One region of the Actinopolymorpha sp. B11F2 genome, then DNA from elsewhere that is predicted to be linked to it. Evidence: riboswitches for the same ligand, from Rfam matches in the RefSeq annotation. Region 1 holds a riboswitch; the other holds the start of a gene.
What was found. A riboswitch is a leader RNA that binds a small molecule or an ion and turns the genes downstream of it on or off. The one in region 1 is predicted to bind S-adenosylmethionine.
Positions count from the first base shown of each region.

Region 2: another riboswitch for S-adenosylmethionine. It lies ahead of ABN034_RS26200 (GNAT family N-acetyltransferase); the one in region 1 lies ahead of thrC (threonine synthase).

Region 1 covers NZ_JBEFTX010000024.1:62,782-70,145, reverse strand. Annotated here, with positions in the region: gene ABN034_RS31020 (DUF4352 domain-containing protein) at 1-476, shown strand, start outside; gene ABN034_RS31015 (hypothetical protein) at 490-1,128, shown strand; gene ABN034_RS31010 (hypothetical protein) at 1,315-2,169, opposite strand; gene ABN034_RS31005 (hypothetical protein) at 2,352-2,564, shown strand; gene ABN034_RS31000 (helix-turn-helix transcriptional regulator) at 2,869-3,066, shown strand; gene ABN034_RS30995 (DUF2178 domain-containing protein) at 3,050-3,466, shown strand; gene ABN034_RS30990 (serine hydrolase domain-containing protein) at 3,556-4,848, shown strand; SAM riboswitch class I at 5,145-5,322, shown strand; gene thrC (threonine synthase) at 5,336-6,619, shown strand; gene ABN034_RS30980 (MoaD/ThiS family protein) at 6,616-6,891, shown strand; gene ABN034_RS30975 (alpha-amylase family protein) at 7,009-7,364, shown strand, end outside.
Region 2 covers NZ_JBEFTX010000017.1:63,099-70,462, forward strand. Annotated here, with positions in the region: gene ABN034_RS26180 (HNH endonuclease signature motif containing protein) at 1-278, shown strand, start outside; gene ABN034_RS26185 (glycoside hydrolase family 76 protein) at 832-2,028, opposite strand; gene ABN034_RS26190 (GntR family transcriptional regulator) at 2,381-3,502, shown strand; gene ABN034_RS26195 (hypothetical protein) at 3,545-3,904, opposite strand; SAM riboswitch class I at 4,058-4,146, shown strand; gene ABN034_RS26200 (GNAT family N-acetyltransferase) at 4,154-4,777, shown strand; gene ABN034_RS26205 (ArsR/SmtB family transcription factor) at 4,905-5,258, shown strand; gene ABN034_RS26210 (SRPBCC family protein) at 5,262-5,768, shown strand; gene ABN034_RS26215 (dihydrofolate reductase family protein) at 5,768-6,388, shown strand; gene ABN034_RS26220 (ROK family protein) at 6,551-7,364, shown strand, end outside.

The sequences.
Region 1 (7,364 bases):
AACTGATCGACGCGGGCGGGTTGACCGTCACCGTGTCGAAGGTCCGCCTCACCCGTGTCCTCGCCGAGGAGGGGTTCAGCCCCGGTCCACCGGCCCGGACCGACGGGATCTGGGTGGTCCTCACCGCGACCCTGACCGATGACTGGCAGGCGACGGCGCACGCCGAGACCTTCCTCGAGGCGGCTGACGGTACGAAGTACTACGTGTCCGAGCGCGGCGACCTGTCGACCCGGTTGACCGAGGATCTCTCCACCGAGCCGGGCATTCCGCGGCGCGGCCGGATCGTCTTCGAGATCCCGCCTGGCCAGCTCGCGGGTTCGGTCGTACGGATCGGTCGGAACGAGACCATCAGTGGTGGCGGGCGTCTGTCACCCGAGGCGGTCGTCGACCTGGGGCTCGACGCCGAGGCGGCACGGACCCTGGTCGACGACGCGGCACCGAAACTGACCATCGGCCCGGTGGAGTACGGTCCATGAGCGCTGGAGCAGGGTGCGCGACCGACGGGGTACGGCGATGAGCGGGCGGGCGCCCCGGCGTAGCCAGGCGCCCTATCTGATCGCGTTGCTGGCGCTGGTGCCGCTCGCCGTCGGGGTGGAGTACCACCTCGAACGCGACGCGGTCCGCGGTCCGATGCACGAGGCCGTCACCGTCTCGGCGGACAAGTCCGTTGACTACGCGGGCGCCCGCTGGAAGCTCACCAGCACCGCGCCCGGGCCGCCCGCCGAGGACGTCGAGCTGCCGCGTAAGGCTGTCGTGCTGTACGCCGCCTTCTCGGTGACTCCGCGCGACGCCCGGGCCGCCAAGCGGATCGAGGCGTGTGACTTCTCGGCGACTGACGACGACGGCCGCGTGTGGGCGACGGCGCCGACGGATGTACCCGACTTCGCGGGCTCAGCCGACCTGCCCACCGGCTGCTACACACCGAAAGGTGACTTCGGTCAGATGCCTATCGGGGCGGGGAAGCGCCAGCAGGTCGTCACGGCATTCGTCGTACCCAAGGACGTCGTACCCCGGCTCCGCCTCCGGGTCGGCGTACGCGACGCCGCCCCCCGCTACCTCGAGTTCTCCCGTGATCATGTTCGTGATCATGAAAGTTCTGTCGACCTATGGCCCGCTTTCCATTCATGATCACGGAAGCGCGCCCCGATCATCGCGGCAGGGCACCCTCGGCGGCGAGGACGGCCGAAGGCTGAGGGCGGCCGAGCGTTGAGTGCGAAAGGGCTGAGAGGGCGAAGGGCTGAGAGGGCGAAGGGCTGCGAGGGCGAAAGGGCTGAGAGGGCGAAAGGGCTGAGAGGGCGAAAGGGCTGCGAGGGATCAGCGGCTTGCTGCTCGGCGGGAATGCTCCAGGCAGATCTCGAACGCGGCCGCGAGCAGCGCGATCCGCAGTACCTCGCGGAGTCCCAGTTCGGCGAAGTGCAAGGGTTCGAGCCATGGCCACCACCAGTCCCACGGGTGCGGCCCGACGAGATTCTTCACACCGATGAACGCCCAGCCGGTGAACACCTCGACACAGACGTACAGCAGGCAGAACGTCACGAAGAAGGCCGCCCCTGCGCCGAGGACGAACCGCAACCCGACGACGACCGGCGTCCACTTCTCCCGGATCTCTCGAGTGAACAGCTCCGACACCACCTGCGCCCGCGCGGGCAACCGCGCAAAGAGCGTCCCCGCGCCTTCGAGGCGGGTCCGGGCGATCACTTTGCCGTCGCGTTCCATCTCCTCGCCGAAGACGACCGCCGTAATGATGAGCCAGAGCAGTGGGAGCAGAACGCCGTCGGCCACGACGCCGCCGAACTGGTCGGTCAACGTTGCCCAGGTGGCCCCGATCCACTCGAACGGTGAGACCGGCAGCCAGCCGTCCAGCATCGAGAACACCGCACCGGCCGCGTCGCGGGTATCGACCCACACGACCCGGCTGGTCAACCAGTCGATCCCCTGCCCGATCACGATGGAGACCGAGATAACGGCGAAGAACATCCAGTTCGCCTCGAACAGCGCCACGCCGACGCCCAGCAGTCGGCCACCCCGACGGTTGTAGACGAACTCCAGAATCGCGCGGATGACCCAACTGCCGATCGCGACCGCGAGCGGGATCGGAGTGACGGTGGTGAGGACGCCGAGAACGCCGATCCCCCCGGTGATGTCCTGGTTGAGAACCTGCACCCCCACTCGCGTACCTCGTCGGTGAAGAGTCCCCAGGCGCCGTAGAAGATGAGGAACGGAAGAATCGCCTCGGCGATCTCGTCGACCATGCGGGACTTCGCCGGCTCCTGGGCCGGTAGTGCGCCTGCAACGCCCGTCGCATGACCGCGTCGCCGGCCGCCGAACGGGACGAGCCCTGGTCTCACTGCATGGAACATCATGATCGTCGAGCCGAGCAGGACGAGTACGCCGATCGACAGGCCGGCGAAACCCAGCCACTGGTTGCGGTGCGCGAGCCACGCCGATCCGCGCAGGACCAGGTCGTGTGCGAGGTAGCCCGCGACGAACCACACCAGCTTCGGCGCCCAGTAGCCGGCGAGCAGACCGGCCGCGCGGGCGGGCAACCGGAGGGCGTCAGGTGATGAGGGTCGCGGTCGTGCGAGGGTGGATTCCTGTCCTGGTGGCTCGGACAGACTCGGCGGCTGAGCCGGTGGGTGACGCGGTGGATCAGCGGGTGGGTGACTCGGTGGATCAGCGGGTGGGTGACTCGGTGGATCAGCGGGTGGGTGAACCAGTCGTGCGGGTCCCACGGGAGGTTGTGTCGGTGCGGGTGTGCTCCACGGCTGCATCGGTGGCGGCGCGGGCGTGGGCACCCGCCGGATCGTACTCGGCCGTCCTGTAAAGCGAGCTTGACACCCCGAGGCCGTGTAAAGCATGCTTGACAGCGTGCGGAACGACGTCAGGGCACTCCGCCTTGCCAAAGGGCTATCCCAGGGGGACCTGGGCGAGGTGCTCGAGGTTTCCAGGCAAACGGTCAACGCGATCGAGACCGGTCGCTACAGTCCTTCGCTGCCGTTGGCGATCCGGCTCGCCCGGTTCTTCGGGCGTACGGTCGAGGAGGTATTCCATGTCGACGACGAATGACCGCGGCCACAGCCACCCGGGCCGGCGAATCTCCAAGCCGGCTTTGATTCTGGGTCTGGTCCTGGGCATCGCGATGGGTGTCGCGGCGATCGTGAGTGACCGGCTCTGGCTGGGGCTGGCGATGATCGCCCTCATGGTTGTGCTCGTGCTGTTCCTGGTGTTCGGGTCGCGCCTGAGTGACACGGTCGCACTCCTTGGCGACGACACGCACGAGGAACGGCATGTGCAGATCCATCAACGCGCGGCCCTTCACACGTTGAACATTCTCGCCCTCGTGATCGTGGGCGGTGCGGTCGTCGACATCGCTCGTGGCGGTCACGGTGACCCTTGGGCGTTCCTGGGATTCGTCGCGGGCGTCACCTACGTCGTCTCGCTCCTGGTGCTCAACCGTCGCACCTGAGCGCCGAACCGGTCGCGGCGACCATCGTCGACGACTGCTACGTCCGGCGCCTCACCACCAATCAGCTTTGTATCTTGGGGGTTTGACGCATGCTGCCCGAAATCATGTCCGTACGCCGGCTGCTGGTCGCCGTGCTCGCGCCGCCCTTGATCGTCGCTGGTGCGTCTTCCCCAGGCGCTCCGGCTCCACCCGCAGAGGCCGCGGTTCCACCACCCGCAGAGGCCCCGGCTCTACCCGCGGGGGTCGCGGCACCTCCCGCAGAAGACGCGGCTCCTCCCGCGGAGGCGGCCGCAGCTTCCCATCCGGATAGTGCTTCCGGTCCAGGTGCCCCGGCCCGCACCGTCGCGGCTCACGTCCAAACGACCACGACCCGGCTGGAACGCCTTGCGGAGAAGGTGATCGAGACCGGTACGCCAGGGGTCGCCCTCGCCACCATCACCGGCGACGGTGCGACCACGGCCATCGCGCGCGGTGTGGCCGACCGTCGCACCAACCGGCTGGCCCGCCCCGACGACCGCTACCGCATCGGCAGCATCACCAAGACGATGACCGCCGTCGTCGTCCTCCAACTTGTGGCCGAAGGAAAGATCGGTCTGGACGCCCGGGTCGTCCGCTGGCTGCCGGGCCTGGGCCTCGACGAGCGGATCACCGTACGCCACCTGCTGCAGCACACCAGCGGGTTCCACACCGACACCATGCTGGCGTCCCCACCCTGGTCCTACGACCGCAACCGCTTCCACTACTTCAGCTACCGCGACCTGGTGAGGATCGCCCTCACCAACCCCGAGCCGCGCCGAACCCCTGGTACGCACCACGAGTACTCCAACACCAACTACGTCCTCGCCGGCATGCTGATCGAGTCGGTCACGGACCGGCCGGTGGGTGTCGAGTTCGCGCGCCGCATCATCGGGCCGCTTGGCATGAGAGACACGTCCTACCCGGTGGCGAACCCGGTGATCGCCGGCCGGCACCTGCGTGGGTACCTGCAGGACGGTACGGACAAGCCGCTGTACGACACGACGACGTACTCCATGAGTTGGTTGCGGACCGCCGGTGGCGTGGTGTCCACCACACGGGACGAACTGACGTTCCTGCGAGCGTTGTTCTCCGGGAAACTGCTGCCGAGGCCGCTCTTCGGCGAGATGAGGAGTGTCGGAGAGTTCGGCTACGGGCTCGGCATCTACCCCGTGCAGGTGCCGTGCGTGCCGGGCGGTGTCGCATGGGGCCACAACGGTCAGGTGTTCGGCTACTACAGCGCCGTTTTCACCACCCCGGACGGATCCCGCCAGGCCGCGGTCGGCGCCAACGCGTGGATCATGACGGAGGACGGGACGCTGAACCCCACCGCCGAGCAGGTCGCGGCCGCCGCGCTCTGCGACTAGACGCGTATGCCGGGGCCGCAGCCTCTGCATACTGTCTGTCGAGCCGGGCCGTTCGGCGCCCCGCGGCGAACCGCCAGGCGCAAATGACCACGCTGGGTAGGCCCACGGAACCCGACACATGCGTGGACGCATGGCAGGGGTCCTGACGCCTACTCAGCGTGGTCATTTGCGGCAGCTCACGGCCGCGAGACTGGCCGCCACCGTCCCCGATGGTGGACAACCGTCTCGAATACTGGACCTGCCGGACGATCTCGGAGACGGGTCAGTTACGCTCGCCGACAACAACTCAACAAGGAATCTCATCCAGAGGGGCAGAGGGACCGGCCCGACGAAGCCCCGGCAACCGGCCGACCGCCGACGCGTGTGTCTCGCGTGCATCAGAGGCCCCGCGGCGGACACGGTGCCAAGTCCGGCTCACGACGATCCGACCAGGAGATCCCTGGGCGCGGCTCGGACGCTTGAGGAAGATGAGGAAGGAAGGCCTCTCATGACGACCACGTACGCCGGCGCCGACACGACGGGCGCCGCGCACACCCCCCGCCCCGGTGCGTTCGGCAACGCCACGAGTCTGCGATGTCGCGAGTGTGGCGCGACCACCGAACTCGGCGCGCAGTACGCCTGTACCGAATGCTTCGGCCCCCTCGAGGTGGCCTACGACTACCCGCAGATCACCCGCGACGACCTCGCCGCGGGGCCGGCCAACATCTGGCGCTACCAGGCGCTCCTGCCGGTGCCCACCGACGTCGCGTCGTTCCCCAACACCGAACCCGGCCTCACCCCGCTCGTCCGCGCCGACCGCCTGGCCGCCGCCCTCGGTGTCAGGACCCTGTGGATCAAGAACGACGCGGCCAACCCGACCCACTCGTTCAAGGATCGCGTGGTGGCGGTCGCACTCAGCGCGGCCCGCGAGCTGGGCTTCCAGGTGCTGGCGTGCCCGTCGACCGGCAACCTCGCCAACGCCGTCGCCGCGGCCGCTGCCCGCGCCGGCATCCGCAGCGTCGTCATGGTCCCGCACAACCTCGAACAGCAGAAGATCCTCACGACTGCGGTCTACGGCGGCACCCTGGTCGCTGTCGAAGGCACCTACGACGACGTCAACCGGCTCGCCAGCGAGATCGCCGGTGAGGAAGAAAGCTGGGCGTTCGTCAACGTCAACGTCCGGCCCTACTACGCCGAGGGTTCCAAGACGCTGGGCTTCGAGATCGCCGAACAGCTCGGTTGGCGGCTGCCCCAGCAGGTCGTCGTCCCGATCGCGTCCGGTGCGCAGCTGGTGAAGGTCGACAAGGGACTGCGGGAGTTCGTCGACCTCGGGCTGATCGAGGATGCGCCGTACAAGATCTTCGGCGCGCAGGCGACCGGGTGCGCGCCGGTGTCGGCGGCGTTCAAGGCCGGCCACGACGTGGTGGCGCCGGTACGTCCGGACACCATCGCCAAGTCGCTCGCGATCGGCAACCCTGCCGACGGACCGTACGTGCTCGATGTCTGCCGACGCACGGGCGGGGTCGTCGAGGACGTCAGTGACGACGAGGTGGTCGAGGGCATCGCGCTGCTCGCGCGCACGGAGGGGATCTTCGGCGAGACCGCCGGCGGCGTCACCGTCGCGACGCTGAAGAAGCTGATCGACACCGGGCAACTCGACCCTGACGCGGAGACCGTCATCATCAACTCCGGCGACGGACTGAAAACCCTGGACGCCATCGCCGGCAAGGTGGGGCCCGCGGCAACCATCCGTCCGACGTACGACGCATTCACGAAGGCAGGGCTCGCATGAGCGTGAAGGTACGAGTTCCGACGATCCTGCGCACCTACACCGGCGGCGCTTCCGAGGTGGACGCGGACGGCGCCACGCTCGGCGAGGTGCTCGACTCCCTGGAGACGAAGTACCCCGGCATCCGCGCCCGGGTGCTCGACGACGCCGGGAAGCTGCGCCGGTTCGTCAACGTCTATGTCGGCGAGGAGGACGTGCGCTTCGCTTCCGGTCTGGAAACCCCCACACCGGAAGGCGTTCAGGTCTCGGTGATCCCCGCCGTCGCCGGCGGCTGAACGCACCGTCGCTGGCAGCAGAGCCCGCTCGCTGGCGGGGCCCCTGTCGTGGGGCGGCCCGAGTTCCGGTCACTGACTGCTGAGCCCGGTTCCCGGAGTCTCCGAAAGGAAGTCCACGTGCCTTCCCTGACGCTTCCGGACGCGGTGTTCGTCGTCCACGACCGTCGTGACGGCCTCCGTCAAGCTCACCTTGACGGAGGCCGTTTCACGTCCTCGGAGGTCGAGGTCAGTCTTCCGACCGTCACCGGCGGCCTTGCCGTCCAGGTGGCGTCCCCCCGCCGGGAACTTTCGTGGGTGGTCCTGCGCTGGTGTGAGCCACGCCCCGAGTCGACCCTCGTACTCGGTGATGCATGGGAGCGCTCGTACGGCGATCTGCAGTGGCGGGCGCTCCAACCAGACCGGTTGCTGCCGTGGTCGTGGTTGGGCCACGACCAGGCAACCGGTACGACGTCCGGCATGGGTGTGCGGGTTCG
Region 2 (7,364 bases), on a different contig from region 1:
CCGCTACCCAGCGCAGACTTGTTCAGGCGAGGCATCGGGTCTGCACTCATCCGGGGTGTTCCAGACCTGCCGTTTCCTGCGACCTCGATCACGTGGTCGAGCACCGGTTAGGTGGACCATCGTGCGCCTGCAACCTCGCCCCACTATGCCGACGACACCACAGGGCCAAACACGAAGCCGGCTGGTTCTGGACCCAGAACAGTCCCGGCGAGCTCACCGCACAAAGCCCGCTTGGCCACACCTACACCATCCAACCCGAACCACCACCTGGCGAATGACCGACACCGTTTGATCAGCACGATCATCCGATCAGGAACGCTGCGGACACGATCCCCAGCCCGATCAGGAAGAACACCGCGCCGCCGCCGATGGCAAGTCCCCGACCCAGCCGGGCGTCCGAGTCGCCGACGATGCGGGGCCCTTCGTTCCTCCCCGACGACCGTCCCAGTTGTCGTCACACACGTCCGGTCGAAGCGACGCTCAAACCCATGCGGACGCCCACCTACGGCAGAGAAGGACCAGACTCAAACCGCACCAGGCTTTCCGCCCCGGTTGCAACGCACGTGTCTCGCCACGTTGCAGCGGGCTCTGGCGACGAAGCAGCTCACCTCTGCCAGCCTGGTCGATGCGTACCTCGAGCGGATCAAAACCATCGACGCGACCCGTCCCAAACTCGCTGCCGTACGCGCGATCAAGCCGCACGCTCACAAGGGGGCGGAGCGGACTGACACCGAGCGACGCGATGTCGAGCCCGGCGTCAGGCCCGGCTCAGCACTGAAACCCACGAACGCGGAACTGTTCCCAGGCGGGCCTGCGAGCAACGCGACCGGCTCAGGTAAGCCGGGGGTACTGCGAAGTGTGCCACCCGAGCATGGCCTCGATGCGGATCATGCCGGACTGCTCCAGCAGCGTCACGGGGTTGTCGCCGGTGAAGCGGTACAGGCCGGTCGTGTGGTCGCGGAACCGTGCGTACGACTGGTCGGCGTACCACTCCATTGCCTTGCGGTACGAGGGGTGCGGCTCGACCGCCGACAGCTGCAGCAGGTTGGCGAAGAAGATCGCGTGGAACCTCGCCGGCTGGTCGAAGTAGCGCTCGTTCTCGGCGAGGAAGGCGAGCGCCTTGGCCGCGGTGTCGCGCGCGTGGTCGAGATACTTCTGCTCGCCCGTCGCGCGATGGAGAAGGACGCCGGCGCCGATCATCGTGCCCTGGTTGTACGACCACTGCGTCTTCTCGATGTTCCCGGCGAGGTCGACGTGGTCCCAGTAGAGGCCGTTCGGCGCGAGCATGTACGTCCGCACCCATTCGTACATCCGGATCGACCAGTCGAGGTAGTGGTCGTCCTTCGTCGCGAGGTAGAGGTGCAGTCCGACCTCGGCACCCGGCGCGTTCGAGACGGTGTTGCGGTCGTTGCTCCAGGGAGCCTGTGTCCAGAAGACGCCACCCGGGCAGGGATGGCTCGGGTCCGTGTCCCAGCCGAACACCACGAGGTCGAAGATCTCGGCGGCCCGGCGCAGCGCGGCGGCGTCTCCGCCAGAAGTCATGTAGTGGCGCTGGATGAACCCCAGGGCGTTCCACTCGTTGTCGTCGTAGAACTTGTCGCCGCCATGCCCGGCCGGCGGTCGCAGGTAGGAGTCGTACCCAGGCGGGTCGGTCTCGGCGTTCCAGTAGGCCTCGAGAGCCGTGTAGCGGTCAGCTACGTCGTCGGTGTAGCGCTTGCCGATCTCCGGCAGTCCGGCCATGTCCTGGGTCGCGATCATCGCCTGCGAGAACGGCCAGACGTACGACCACGGGTTGCCGCCCGTGTGGGGGTACTCCTCGAGGTAGAACGACGTCTGCGGGTCGTAGAAGTAGCGCTGCAGCGCGGCGTAGCTTTCCCTGGCGCGTCGCGCGTACTTCGTCAACGCCTGCGACGGCACCTGCGCCGCGTGTGCGGTCGATGCGGTCGTTGCGAGTCCCCACCCTGCGGTGGCCGCGAGACCGCCGACCAGCACGGCACGGCGTGACGGCGCTGAAAAGTGATGCTTCACGAGGTCCTCCCGGTGATTCGGCGGTCCCCGTGAGCCGCTCGGTCGACACGTCGGCGCCTGTCCTGCGTGATGGCGTTCCGAGCTCAGGCACCCGGAACGCCATCACTCACAGGGCAACCGAGACCCAAGGTGCTCTCGATATATCAACATGTCAATGAGATGACATGTCCGTTTCCGGGCGGCTTCGTGGTCGCGGTGTGGTCGCGCGATGGCGCGGGCGAGGCAGCCAGGACTGCTGTGACGCTAGGAAGGGTTGGCCACGTGAGACGTTCACTAGTGCGGTGGTCGCAGGATAGTATGCGCATGGTCGCAAGATGGTATAGATCTGCCCAGTCACCCCTCCGGAGGACGCGTGCCCGATCCATTCCTCTACGAGCGGGTCTACGACTACGTCCTCCACCAGATCCGCACCGAGACTCTCAAACCTGGGGAGCGGGTCCCGTCCGAGAAGGAGCTGGCGGAGCAGTTCGGCGTCAGCCGCATCACCTCCAAGCGGGCGCTTCGCATGCTCGCCGAAGCCGGTGTGGTCGACCGCAGGCGCGGCATGGGGTCGTTCGTGACCGATGACGTCGGCCGCGTCGACGCCGTACGCCACGCTGGTGCTCGACCACGTGAGCGGCCACCGAGCACCGGCTGCCTCGCCCTGGTGCTTCCCGACGCCTCTGAGGCGTACGGTCTGGAACTCCTGTGTGCGATCGAGGAGCGGTGCGCAGAACTCGGCTACCACCTGATCGTCCGGCGGACCCGGGACAGCCAGCAGGTCGAGGAGCAGGCGATCGATGCCCTCGTCGGTGGCGTCGCGGACGGACTGATCGTCTTCCCTGTCCACGGGGAGTTCTACAACGCAAGCCTGGTGCGGCTCGTGCTCGACCGCTCTCCGCTCGTCCTGGTCGACCGGTACCTTCGTGGGATCCCGGCATGCTCGGTCTTCACCGACAACGCAGCCGCGGCTCGTGCCCTCACCTCCCGCGTGCTCGACCAGGGACACGAGCAGGTCGCCTTCCTGTCGCCACCGGTCGAGAACACCTCCAGCATCGAGGAACGGATGCAGGGATACCGTGACGTCCTGCGCGAGCGCGGATACCCACCAGACGCCGAACGCTGTTTCACCGAATTCCACAGCACACTGCCGGGGTCGCGGTCAGCGGACATGGCGAGCGCCGACCGCGAGGCTCTGCGCGCTTTCCTGAAACGCGAACCAGGCATCACCGGCTTCGTGGCCTGCGAGTACAACATCGCCGTCCTGCTGCGACAGGTTCTCGAGCACGCGGGTGAAGGGGATCCCGACCGTCGGATGATCGCCTGCTTCGACTCGCTGGAATCGCCGACTGATTCCGGCACCTTCGTCTACATCAAGCAGGACCAGCAGGAGATGGGCCGCCGCGCCGTCGACCTTCTCCACGCCCAGCTGGGCGGCGACGACGTGCCGCTCAGGTCGGTCGTACCGTTCACCCTTGTCGATCCGACCACGTGAAGGCTGGAAAGAACCCCGCGACAGTAGGCGTTCGTCGGCCTGTCAGGACGTACGGATGGCGTAGATGAGGTGTAGGACGCGATCCCCTTCGATGGTCCGCGGGTTCTCCAGCAATTGTTGGGGCGGCGCCGCGGGTACGCCGTGCCATCCGTTCGTGATGTCGAACAGGTGCCGACCGATCACCGCCGCGCGAACATTGCCCGAGGTCGAACGAATGTACTCGGCGCTGGCGGCGCTCACATGGAAAAGCCGGTCCGGATCTCCCATGGTTGTCGCCACGTCGCCGTTTCCGTACCACTCGAACAGCGGGCCCACATTGTCGTTCTCATCCGCGATGAACCCGTCGACGGAGACTGTCGCCCCCACGATCACCTTGCCCATGATCGGGACCTCCTCAGTCATCCTCATTCGTTTGCCGGACCGCCGATTCCGCGGGTGACGCAGGTGCAGACCACGATCGTGGCGCGGATTCATCGGTGTTCGCGGCAGTTCGCCGGTTCGGTGGCCGCCGACGTTGACCGCCGTCCCTACGCCGAGGCATGATCCCCTGACCGAGATTCATCCAGAGGATCCGAGGGACCTGGCCCAGTGACGGTCCGGCAACCTGCCCTACGGCAAGGTGCCAATGCCAGGAACGATGAGGAGGCGCTCATGAGCGCATGGCTCGATGTGCCCGTACTCCATGGATCGTTCGTACGGCTGGAGCCACTGGCGATGGCCCACGCGTCGGATCTGGCGCGGGCCGCGGAGGAAGATCGCCGCACCTACGGCTTCACCGTGGTTCCCCGCGGTGCCGAGGTGAAGGAGTACCTGGCGACCCAGTTCGCTCGCAGGAGCGAGGGACTGACGCCCTTCGCGCAGGTCCGGCAGCGGGACGGTATGGCCGTGGGGTGCACAGCCCTCTGGAACCCGCGAACGTGGCCGGGCCGGCAGGACCTGCGCGCCATCGAAATCGGCTGGACCTGGCTTGCGGCGTCGGCGCAGGGCACGGGGATCAATGCCGAAGCAAAGTTGCTGCTCTTCACGTATGCGTTCGAGACGCTGGGGGTGGCCCGTGTCGACCTCAAGACGGACGCCCGCAACGAACGTTCGCGGCGGGCGATCGAGGGGCTCGGGGCGCGCTTCGAGGGGGTGTTGCGCAGTTGGTCGGCCTCGTGGGCGCCTGGAGAGGCGGGGGCGTTGCGCGACTCGGCCATGTTCTCTGTCGTGGCGACCGAATGGCCGTCCGTCAAGTCGGCACTCGGCGCGCGGGTCGGGGGCGTGAGCATTCAATAGAGCCTGAGGAGAGCCTTGACGTCTATGCGGAGTACGGCGTCACCTCTCCGCGAGGGACTTCCCGGGTACACGCTGGATCTCCCTGTCTCGACTTGACGCATGCCGATATGGGCATATGATGGCGGCCATGGCACGAGCCGCGACGACCTCGGACGTCTTCAACGCGATCGCCGAGCCGCGGCGCCGGGAGATCCTGGTGCTGCTGCGGGCGGGTGAGCGGCCGGTGACCGAGTTGGCCCGGGAGCTGGGGATGACCCAGCCGCGCGCATCCAAACACCTGCGGGTGCTCCGGGAGGTCGGGCTGGTGCGGGACCGCAAGGCAGGCAAGCAGCGCCTGTACGGCCTTGACGCCCGCGGGCTGCGGCCGGTCCACGAGTGGACCGGTGGGTTCGAGCGCTTCTGGAGCGAGAGCTTCGACCGGCTGGACGCATACGTGCAGGACCTGAAGCAGGCTCTAGAGCAGGCAGGGCAGGAGGAGTAGCTGATGAGCGCGACGGGACGAGGAGGGCCGGCGCAGTTCGCGACGGCTGACCGGGAGATCGTGATCTCCCGGGTCATCGACGCCCCGCGGGAGCTGGTGTTCGAGGCGTTCACCGAGGTGCGGCACCTGTCCCGGTGGTGGGGGCCGGAGGGGTTCACCACGACCACGCGGTCGTTCGAGTTCCGCGTCGGCGGGGAGTGGAACTTCGTGATGCACGGGCCGGACGGGACGGACTACACCGAGTGGATCTCCTGGAACGAGATCGCCCCGCCGGAGCGGATCGCGCTGCTGCACGGTGAGTCCCGCGGCGACCCGAACGCCTTCGAGTCGGTCCTGACGTTCGAGCCCGACGGTGCGGCGACCCGGATCGAGATGCGCACGGTGTTCCCCACCAAGGAACTGCGCGACGAGGTGGTCGAGAAGTACCACGCGATCGAGGGCGGCCAGCAGACCCTGAGCAAGCTGGCGGCCTATGTCACCGAGGTCGCTCGGTTGGGAGCGGAGGACTGATGGCCGGGAAGGTGTTCTTCAGCGTGTCGATGTCGCTGGACGGTTTCATCGCGCCCGAGTCCCTCGGGGACCTGATGGGGCAGCAGTGGGTGGAACTGCAGCGGTGGGTCTTCCCGCTGCGGTTCTTCCGGGAGAACCTGAAGCTCGGCGAGGGTGGCGAGGAAGGGCGCGACAACGAGATCGTGCGGGAGACGCATCTGCGCACCGGCGCGAGCGTCATGGGCAAGCGCATGTTCGACGCCGGCGAGCAGATGTGGCCGGAGGAGGCGCCGTTCCACACCCCGGTGTTCGTCGTGACGCACGAGAAGCGTGACCCCTGGGAGCGGCCGGGCGGGACCACCTTCCACTTCGTCAACGACGGCATCGAGGCCGCGCTCGACCAGGCCCGCGAGGCCGCCGGCGACCGCGACGTCCGCATCGCGGGCGGCGGCGCGACGATCCTGGAGTACGTGAACGCCGGCCTGGTCGACGAGTTCTCGATCGCGCTGTCGCCCGTGCTGTTCGGCTCCGGAATCCGCCTGTTCGAGGGTGTGGACGCGGGCCGCGTGGCCCTGGAGCCGGTCCGCGCGGAGCACTCTCCGAGGGTGACGCACCTGACCTACGCCGTCCGGGAGCGGTAGGCGCACGGCGGACGGCGTACGCGAACGAACACCCACGCGGGCCCCTGTCCTGACAGCTGCCTCGTGGCCCGACCGATACTTGGTGTCAACCCGGCGTCGGCGCCGGGCCGGCGTCGACGCCAGGCGCGGGCGGGCGAGCGAGAGACGGCGGCAGGAGGAACGATGGGAAGTACGCCGAACGGGGCATTCCCGCGCCGCAACCCGGCTTCCCGGACCGTGTTCTCGTCGATCCTTGCGCACGGACCGTCTTCCCGTGGTGACGTCGCGCGGCGTACCGGCCTGTCGGCGGCCTCGGTGACGAAGTCCGTCCGGCCCCTTCTCGCGGCCGGGTTCCTGCTGGAGGGGGACGCCGCCGGAGGCAGCGTCGGGCGCCCAGTCCGTGAGCTCCGGGTCCGGCCGGAAGCCGCGTGGTTCGCCGGAGTCAAGGTGACCGGGAACGAGGTCGTCGGCACGCTCACCAACCTGTCGGGTGTGGCGCTCGCGAGTGGCCGGCTGCCGCTCAGATCCCCTCGCGTGCGGACGGTCGTGTCGAGGATCTCCGCCGCCGTACGGAAGCTGCGCGACCGGGCCGGTGGCGAGCTGGCGGCGGCCTGCGTCGCGGTCTCAGGCGAGGTCGAACGCGACACCGGGCTCGTGCGGTTCTCGCCTTTCCTCGACTGGCGCGACGTACCGCTCGCCGAACTCGTCGAAGCCTCGCTCGGGATCAGCACGGTCGTCGAGAACGACGTACGGGCGCTCACGTTGGCGGAGAGTACGACGGGAGCGGGCGTCGGTGCCTCGGTGCTGGTCGTCGTCACCATCGGGACCGGGATCGGATGCGGGATCGTCGTGGACGGGCGGGTCCTGTCCGGCGCTCACGGAGTCGTGGGCGAGCTCGGCCACATCCCGCTCGGTGACCCAGCCACCCCGTGCTACTGCGGTGGTCACGGATGCGTCGAGGCGGTGGCAGCCGATCCGGCGATCGTCCGGAGGGTCA